DNA from 2 places in the uncultured Comamonas sp. genome. Region 2 is predicted to be linked to the other one. Evidence: predicted binding sites of a transcription regulator. Region 2 holds the regulator's gene; the other holds the start of a gene.

Region 1 (4,238 bases), on a different contig from region 2:
CACCGCAAAGGATTGAAAATGCTGCCCCATCAATTTCGGCATCTCGATCTGAACCTGTTGCGTGTATTCGACGAGGTGATGAATGAGCGCAGCCTGACCCGGGCCGCCGATAAGCTGTCCATCACCCAACCCGCAGTCAGCAATGCGATGCGGCGCCTGCGCGAAGCCTTGAATGACGAACTGTTGGTGCGCAGCGGCCAGGGCGTGGAGCCCACGCCGCTGGCCAATGCGCTGTGGCCGGTGGTGCGTGAATCGCTGGCGCGGCTGCAGGCCAGCTTTGCCCCCGAGCGCTTTGACCCGGCCCACGCCACCCAGGCCTTTGTCGTGGCGATGGCCGATGCCACAGCCGCCACCTTGCTGCCCAGCCTCATGCATATTCTGGAGACCGAGGCGCCAGGCGTCTCCGTACATGTGCAACCACTCACTACACGTGATCCGCGTGAGGAGCTGGAGGCTGAGACTGCCGACCTGGCCGTGGGCTATTTCCCCTTCGTGCTGGCCGAGATGACGGCCCGCGCCCAATCGGGGGATCTGGTGGATTTCGAGAGCCGGCGCCTGTATGACGGCGAATACCTCTGCGTGATGCGCAAGGACCATCCGTTGAGTGAGGGCTTGCTGACTTTGGAGCGCTACTGCGATGCGCGCCATATGCTGGTGAGTTTTTCCGGCCAGCCCTTTGGCTTTCTGGACGAGGCGCTGGCATCGATCGGCCGCAAGCGCCGCGTGGTGCTGACGGTGAACCAGTACTTCACTGCCGCCCGCGTCGTGGCGCGCACCGATCTGCTGACCGTGCTGCCGCGCCACTTTGTGCCCGCCACCGGCATTGCCGATCTGCTGGCCTTCCAACCGCTGCCGCTGCGCGTGGAAGCCGTGCATGTGGATGCGCTGTGGCGCAGCCGCAGCGGGCATATTCCACCCTCGGCGCTGGAATGGATGCTGCATGCGCTGGAGCGCTCGGCGCGGGCGGCTTTTCCTGACCTGGAATTACCGATGTAGCGGGCTGCAAGCCGCCAAAGCCCATGGTAGGCTTGGCGACCATGCACCTGCAAATCCTGTCCGACCTGCACCTGGAGACCCATCCCCATTTCCGTGCCCAGCCCGCGCCCGGCGCCGAGCTGCTGATCCTGGCCGGCGACATTGGCTCCTACCAGAATGGATCGATGCTGGACGATGCAGATTTTGGCCTGGGCCAGTTTAGCCCGCAGCAGGCGGGAGGCCATTGGCCCGAGCCGGTGATTCTGGTGCCCGGCAACCATGAGTTCGACAACCAGGATTTCGACATGGCCCGGCAACGCTTGCGCGCCAGCTGCAACAAGCTGGGCATCACGATGCTGGACTGCGAAACCCTGGTGATCGATGGCGTGCGCTTCATCGGCACCACCCTCTGGTCCGACTACGACGCCATTGCGCTGCACAACGGCGTGACCGAGCTGGGCGCGCTGATGAAGCAGCGCGAGAAGGCCTTCAAGGCCGCCAACTTCTACCTGACCAAGGCCCAGACCGTGCGCAACGGCCAGCCCTTTCTGGCTGCCGAGATGCGCGACGAAGCGCTGCGCTGCCAGCAATGGCTGCGCGCCGCACTGGCCGAGCCCTTTGACGGCAAGACCGTCGTCATCACCCACTTCGCCCCCAGCCTGCGCAGCGCCGATCCGCGCTATGGGCTGACCCCTGGCACCGCCGGCTTTTGCAATGTGCTGGATGACCTGCTGCCCTATGCCGACCTCTGGATCCACGGCCACCTGCATGCGCCGAGCGACTATCTGGCCAAAGGCCAGCACAGCGATGGCCGCCCCTGGCAATGCCGGGTCGTGGCCAACCCGCTGGGCTATGCGCGCAAGGGCGAGCAGGAGACCTTCAACCCGCATTGCCTGGTGCGGGTGTAAGGCGGCAGGTTCTCAGGGACTGCTCGGCGCGCCACGACTTCTCGCGCGGCTCCACAACATCGGTACGGTAAGGTTTGTGCTTGGCGCTGACTAGCCTCTGCGCCGCCGCTATGCCTTGAGCGGGCGCATATATCCCGCCTATTCATCTCCATTTTGCATACCGCGTCCCTAAAACAGTCATTTGGGCGCATTTCAGCAGCAAAACGTTTACGGTCGACTTTTCTTCTCCGGTGCGTGCTTAGCATCTTCGATCAAAATCAAGGGTTTTCACTTAAATTTTTCGCCAAGCCTGATGCACATCAATGTGCGTTTGACGATGAATCTATAAGCTGATACACATGATTTAAGCCTGTAAAGCGCGTTGCCGGTGCCGGCATGCGGGTTTTGCCAGCTCACAGTCCAGCGTTGGTCGTGGCACCGGTGTTGGGTCCCTCACCCCTTGTTGAAGGAGTTAAGGCATGCGTATTTTGTTGGCCGTTGACGGCAGCCCTTACACCCAAAAAATGCTGGATTACCTGGCAGCGCACGCAGAGTGGCTGACCTCCAACCACCATTACACGGCACTCACGGTGCAGCCGCTGCTGCCGCCCCGGGCCGCCAAGGCCCTGGGCAAGGCGCTGGTGGACGATTACCACTCGGAAGAAGCGCAAAAGGTGCTGGTGCCCGTGCAGGAGTTCCTGGCTGCCCACCAGGTGAAGGCCGTGGCAGAGAGCGCTGTGGGCCCCATTTCGCAGACCATTGCGGAGACGGCCGATAACGGCGGCTATGACCTGCTGATCATGGGCACCCGGGGCCATGGCGCGCTGGCCAAGCTGGTGCTGGGCTCGGTGGCCACCCAGGTACTGGCGGAGAGCAAGCTGCCGGTATTGTTGATTCGGTAAATGGATAGGATCAGATAACGAGTCTGTCATTTGCTATTCACCATATAGCAATACTTGGCGTGGATACTGCACCACCAACAGATTTGACCAATGAGGGAGGGGTGGAACCACCGGTGCAATGAATACCGGTGGTCATCCGGAAACTGCTTGCACCCCAGGGGGTGCAGGCAGTTTTTTTATGCCTTGACGGTGGCGCGCGCGGCTGCGGTGGGCGGCGCCAGGCTGCCCTTGGCGCTGTGCACCATCGCGTCGCTCAGCGCGCTGAGCAAGGCGGATTGCAGGTTCCAGCAATGCCAGAACAGATCGACGCGCAGCAGCTGGGCCTCGGCCACATTGACCAGGCGGCCATCGGCCAGGTAGGGACGGGCGAGCAATTCGGGCACCACGCCCACGCCCCAGCCAGCGGCCACGGCGCGCACCTGGGCTTCGGAGTTGGGGACGTAGAGCTGGTGCAGGCCAACGGTCTTGAGCCCCATCGCGCGGGCAACAAACACGCGCTGCATGTCGTCCTTGCGGTTGTAGCTGAGAAACGGCAGGTGCTTGAAGTTGCTGCGGTTGATGCCCTGCGGCACATGCTGCTCGGCGAAGGCGGGCGAGGCCACGGCGATGTAGTGCATCGCGCCCAGCGCCGTCACGCGGCAGCCGCGCAAGGCTCTGGGCATCGTCGTGACACAGCCCAGCACCTCCCCGGTGCGCAGCAGCTCCAACGTGTGGTCCTGGTCGTCGGTGATGATCTCCAGCGGCAGCTGCTGCAGCGCGATGTCCTGCAGCGCATCCAGCGCCCAGGTGGCAATGCTGTCGGCATTGATGGCGATCGAGATGGCCTCGTCATGGGCGTTGCGGCGCTGGGTGTGGGGCAGCAGGCTGTGCAGCTCCTGCTCCAGGTCGGTGCGCAGCAGCCGCAGCTGCTGGGTGTGCTTGAGCAGCAACTGCCCTGCCGCCGTCGGGCGCAGCGGACGGCTGCGCACCACCAGCACCGAGCCGATCTGTGCCTCCAGCGCGCGCAGCCGCTGCGAGACCGCCGATTGCGTCACATTCAGTCGCAAAGCGGCCTTCTCGAAACCGCCTTCTTCAATCACGGCGGCCAGGCATTCCAGCGCGACCGGGTCCAGGTTGCTCATGGGGCTCCAGTATTAGTAGAACTGATGAATCCTGAAGAAGTTTAATTGCACTTTATGTTACAGCCAAGATGCCAGACACTGAGAGCCATGAAAGTCATCATCCTCGGCGCCGGCATCATCGGCACCAGCACTGCCTGGCATTTGCTGCAACTCGGCCACGACGTCACCGTCGTGGACCGCCAACCGGACGCGGCGCTGGAGACCAGCTTTGCCAATGCCGCGCAGATCTCGGTGAGCTACTGCGAGCCCTGGGCGAACAAGCATGCCCCGCTCAAGGCGCTCAAGTGGATGTTCGACAAGGAGGCACCGCTGCTGCTGCGCCCCCATGCCGATCCGCAGCAATGGCGCTGGCT
Region 2 (4,238 bases):
GCTGCTCAACGGCAGCAAGATGATCTGGTTTGCCAAGTTCGAGCCCAAGGCAGTGATTGCCGCGATGGCACGGGCAACGGTCTTCATGGGCGTACCGACCCTGTATGTGCGCCTGCTGGCCGAGCCCGGCCTGACCAAGGAGGCCACCCGGCACATGCGCCTGTTCATCTCGGGGTCGGCGCCGTTGCTGATCGAGACCTTCCGCGAATGGCAGACCCGCACCGGCCACACCATCCTGGAGCGTTATGGCATGAGTGAGACCATCATGCTGGTCTCCAACCCCTACCAGGCCGATGCCCGCCATGGCGGCCAGGATGAGCGCCGGGGCGGCACGGTGGGCTTTGCGCTGCCGGGTGTGGGCGTGCGGGTGCAGGGCGATGATGGCCAGGCACTGGGCGCCGACGAGATCGGCCATATCCAGGTGCAAGGCCCCAATGTGTTCAGCGGTTACTGGCGCATGCCCGAGAAAACCGCCCAGGAGTTCACCGCTGATGGCTGGTTCAAGACCGGCGATGTCGGCAAGATCGATGCGCGTGGCTATGTGACCATTGTGGGCCGCAGCAAGGATTTGATCATCTCCGGCGGCTACAACGTCTACCCCGCCGAGATCGAAGGCTTCATCAACGAGCTTCCGGGCGTTGCCGAAAGCGCGCTGGTGGGGGTGCCACACCCGGATTTTGGCGAGGTCGGTGTGGCGGTGGTCATAGCCAAGGCAGGCCAGCAACTGGACGCCGAAGCCATCATTGCTACCCTCAAGAAGCAGCTGGCCAACTTCAAGATACCCAAGCGCTGCTTTGTCGTGGCCGAGTTGCCCCGCAACACCATGGGCAAGGTGCAGAAGAACCTGTTGCGCGACCAGTACCAGGGCCTGTTCAAGGGTTGATACCCTGCAGTGGCGGTTTGGAGCCGCCATGACAAAACCCTCGCTTGTTGCAGCGTATCCGCTGCCGCAAGCGAGGGTTTTTTATCGGGGTTGAAGTTATGCAGCGGTCAGCGCAGCACCAGCACCGGTATCGTCGCATGGGTTAGCACATGCTGGGTTTCGCTGCCCAGCAGCAAACGCTTCAAGCCCCGGTAGCCGTGCGAGGCCATCACAATCAGGTCGCAGTTTTCCTTCTTGGCCGTCTCCAGCAAGGCCTCGGCAATCAGGTCGGACTTGATCACCAAGGTCTTGATCGGCACGCCCGTTGCGGCCCCTTCGGCCACGACCTTGTCCACCACGCTCTGCGCAGCGCGCTGCCAGCCTTCTTCGATGCGTGCGATGTCATCGGGGTTCTGCATCGTGCTGCCTTCGAAGTAGCTGCGCGGGTAGTTCGGCGAGATATTGACGGCGGTGACGGTGGCATGGCTCAGCTTGGCCAGCGCCAGCGCATGGCGGACCGCTTTCTCGGACAGCTCAGAGCCATCGGTGGCAAGCAGGATATGTTGGTACATGACAGGCTCCTTTCGGGTCAGACTCCGGACAGGGCCACAGGCTGCTGCCTTGCCCTGGTTTCATCTCCAAGCATCGCCGCTTATCGCGCGGAACGATGTCGGATCAGGCCGCGTTCGTGTCTCTGGCCTGCACTTTTCAGGCCGAGCAGGCCTGGGTGTTGATCAGACCCTGGAGCTTGTCGGTGTCGAGAATGCGCACATGGCGCTGCTTGACCTCGATGATGCTCTCCTCGGCAAACTTGGAGAAGGTGCGGCTCACGGTCTCCAGCTTCAGGCCCAGGTAGCTGCCGATTTCCTCGCGGGTCATGCGCAGGATCAGTTCATGCTGCGAAAAGCCCCGGGCGTGCAGCCGCTGCACCAGGTTCAGCAGAAAGGCGGCCAGACGCTCTTCGGCACGCATGCTGCCCAGCAGCAGCATCACGCCGTGCTCGCGCACGATCTCGCGGCTCATGACCTTGTGCACATGGTGCTGCAAGGCCGTCACTTCGCGCGACAGGTCCTCGAGTGTCGAGTAGGGCATCACGCAGACCTCGGCATCTTCCAGCGCAATCGCGTCGCAGGAGTGGCGGTCATTGACGATGCCGTCCAGGCCGATGATCTCGCCCGCCATCTGAAAACCGGTGACCTGGTCACGCCCGTCTTCGGTGGCGATGCTGGTCTTGAAGAAGCCGGTGCGAATCGCATACAGCGAGGTGAAGGTCTCGCCATTGCGGAACAGCGCACTGCCGCGCTTGATCTTGCGGCGGGTGGCAACGATCTCGTCAATACGCTCCATTTGTTCGGCCGACAGACCCACGGGCATGCACAGCTCGCGCAGATTGCAGTTGGAGCACGCCACTTTGATGGAGTTGGATGTCATGTATCAATACCCGTGAACAAATATTCGTGTAGGAACGGCGTTCCTTGTATGCGCCTATTGTGCGTGCAGGCGCCAAATGGGTTCTTGATGTATATCAAGGACGGGTGGCGAGCCTTGGGGCACATTGGGGGTCCGCAAGGATAAAGCCCATGATTTCCCTGACCCCCGAACTGCTGCGCCGTTTTGACGTCCCCGGCCCCCGTTACACGTCGTATCCTACCGCAGACCGATTTGTTGAAGCCTTTGCTGCGAATGAGTACAAGCAGGCGCTGGCGCAACGCGGCAGTGGCCTGGCGGCCAGGCTGGCGCCACTGTCCTTGTATGTGCATGTGCCGTTCTGTGCCTCGCTGTGCTACTACTGCGCCTGCAACAAGATCATCACCAAGCATGCCGAGCGGGCCGACGAATACCTGGATTACCTGGAGCGCGAGCTGGATCTGCAGCTCGCCCACCTCAGCACACGCTCGACCATCAGCCAGCTACACCTGGGCGGGGGCTCGCCGACCTTCCTGAGCGATGCGGGTCTCAGCCGCCTGATGGACATGGTCAAGCAGCGCTTCCATCTGCAGCCGGGCGGCGAGTACTCGATCGAGATCGACCCGCGCACCGTGAGCCGCGAGCGCCTGCTGCACCTCTACCAACTGGGCTTTAACCGCCTGAGCTTTGGCGTGCAGGATTTCGACCCGCTGGTGCAAAAGGCCGTGCACCGCGAGCAGCCCGCCGACCAGGTGTTTGCGCTGGTCGAGCAGGCGCGCGCAATCGGCTTTGAATCCATCAATATTGATCTGATCTATGGTTTGCCGTTGCAAAGCCCGGCCAGCTTCGCCCGCACGATGGAGCAGGTCAATGCGCTGCGGCCTGACCGCATTGCGCTCTACGCCTATGCGCATCTGCCCGAGCGCTTCAAGCCCCAGCGCCGCATTCTGACGCAGGACCTGCCCAGCCCGGCGGACAAGCTGGCCATGCTGGCCCAGGCGCTGGCCGCGCTGGAGGGTGCTGGCTATGTCTACGTGGGCATGGACCATTTCGCGCTGCCCGAGGATGCGTTGGCGGTGGCCAAGCGCCAGGGCCGCCTGCACCGCAATTTTCAGGGCTATAGCACGCAGCCCGATTGCGATCTGCTGGCACTGGGCGTCTCGGCCATCGGCCGCATCGGCGCCACCTACAGCCAGAATGCCAAGACGCTGGAGGAGTATTACGACCTGATCGACCAGGGCCAGATCCCCGTGGTGCGCGGGCTGGCGCTGACGCGCGATGACCTGCTGCGCCGCGCGGTGATCATGGGTCTGATGTGCCAGGGCAGCCTGGCGATCGAATCGCTGGAGCAGGCCTGGCTGATCGACTTTGCGCAGTACTTTGCCGCCGAGCTGGCCCAGCTGCGCGAGCTGCAGGCGCAGGGCCTGGTGGACGTGCGAGACGATGTGATCAACGTGACCGAGCTGGGCTGGTACTTTGTGCGCGGCGTGGCCATGGTGTTCGACAAGAACCTGCAGGCCGACCGCAACCGCGCGCGCTTCTCGCGCATCATCTAGCCTGCTGTGGCCTCTCTCAGACCTGCCACGCTGCCAGACTCTTGTAGAGCATGTACAGCGCCAGGCACAGCAGGATGCCACCAAAGATCTTCTTGAGCTGTGCCACCGGCAGGCGGTGCGCGGCGCGGGCACCCAGCGGTGCGGTCAGCACGCTGCAGGTGGCGATGGCGGCCAGGCCCGGCAGCCAGATGTAGCCCAGCGAATGCGGTGGCAGGCCCTGCAGGTGCAGGCCGGCCACCATGAAGCCGGCGACATTGGTGACGGCGATCGGAAAGCCCAGTGCCGAGCTGGTTGCCACCGCGTTGTGCATCGGCACGCTGCACCAGGTCATGAAGGGCACGCTGATGAAAGCACCGCCGGCCCCGACGAGGCCCGAGAGGCAGCCAATCACGCCGCCGGCCGCCAGCTGCCCG

The links. Region 2 encodes FNR, which switches genes on or off when oxygen is low (the NO sensors DNR and NnrR bind a similar motif). Its sites were predicted from a motif close to TTGATNNNNATCAA; they were not measured.
Region 1: the regulator FNR is predicted to act here: its motif matches at 2,173-2,186, upstream of ACHWUQ_RS09070 (universal stress protein).

The regions. Positions count from the first base shown of each region.
Region 1 covers NZ_CAXYJV010000023.1:47,564-51,801, reverse strand. Annotated here, with positions in the region: gene ACHWUQ_RS09080 (LysR family transcriptional regulator) at 19-996, shown strand; gene ACHWUQ_RS09075 (metallophosphoesterase) at 1,038-1,883, shown strand; gene ACHWUQ_RS09070 (universal stress protein) at 2,342-2,764, shown strand; gene ACHWUQ_RS09065 (LysR family transcriptional regulator ArgP) at 2,941-3,885, opposite strand; gene ACHWUQ_RS09060 (D-amino acid dehydrogenase) at 3,940-4,238, shown strand, end outside.
Region 2 covers NZ_CAXYJV010000038.1:213,177-217,414, reverse strand. Annotated here, with positions in the region: gene ACHWUQ_RS14620 (malonyl-CoA synthase) at 1-883, shown strand, start outside; gene ACHWUQ_RS14615 (universal stress protein) at 991-1,434, opposite strand; gene fnr (fumarate/nitrate reduction transcriptional regulator Fnr) at 1,571-2,293, opposite strand; gene hemN (oxygen-independent coproporphyrinogen III oxidase) at 2,443-3,825, shown strand; gene ACHWUQ_RS14600 (sulfite exporter TauE/SafE family protein) at 3,842-4,238, opposite strand, start outside.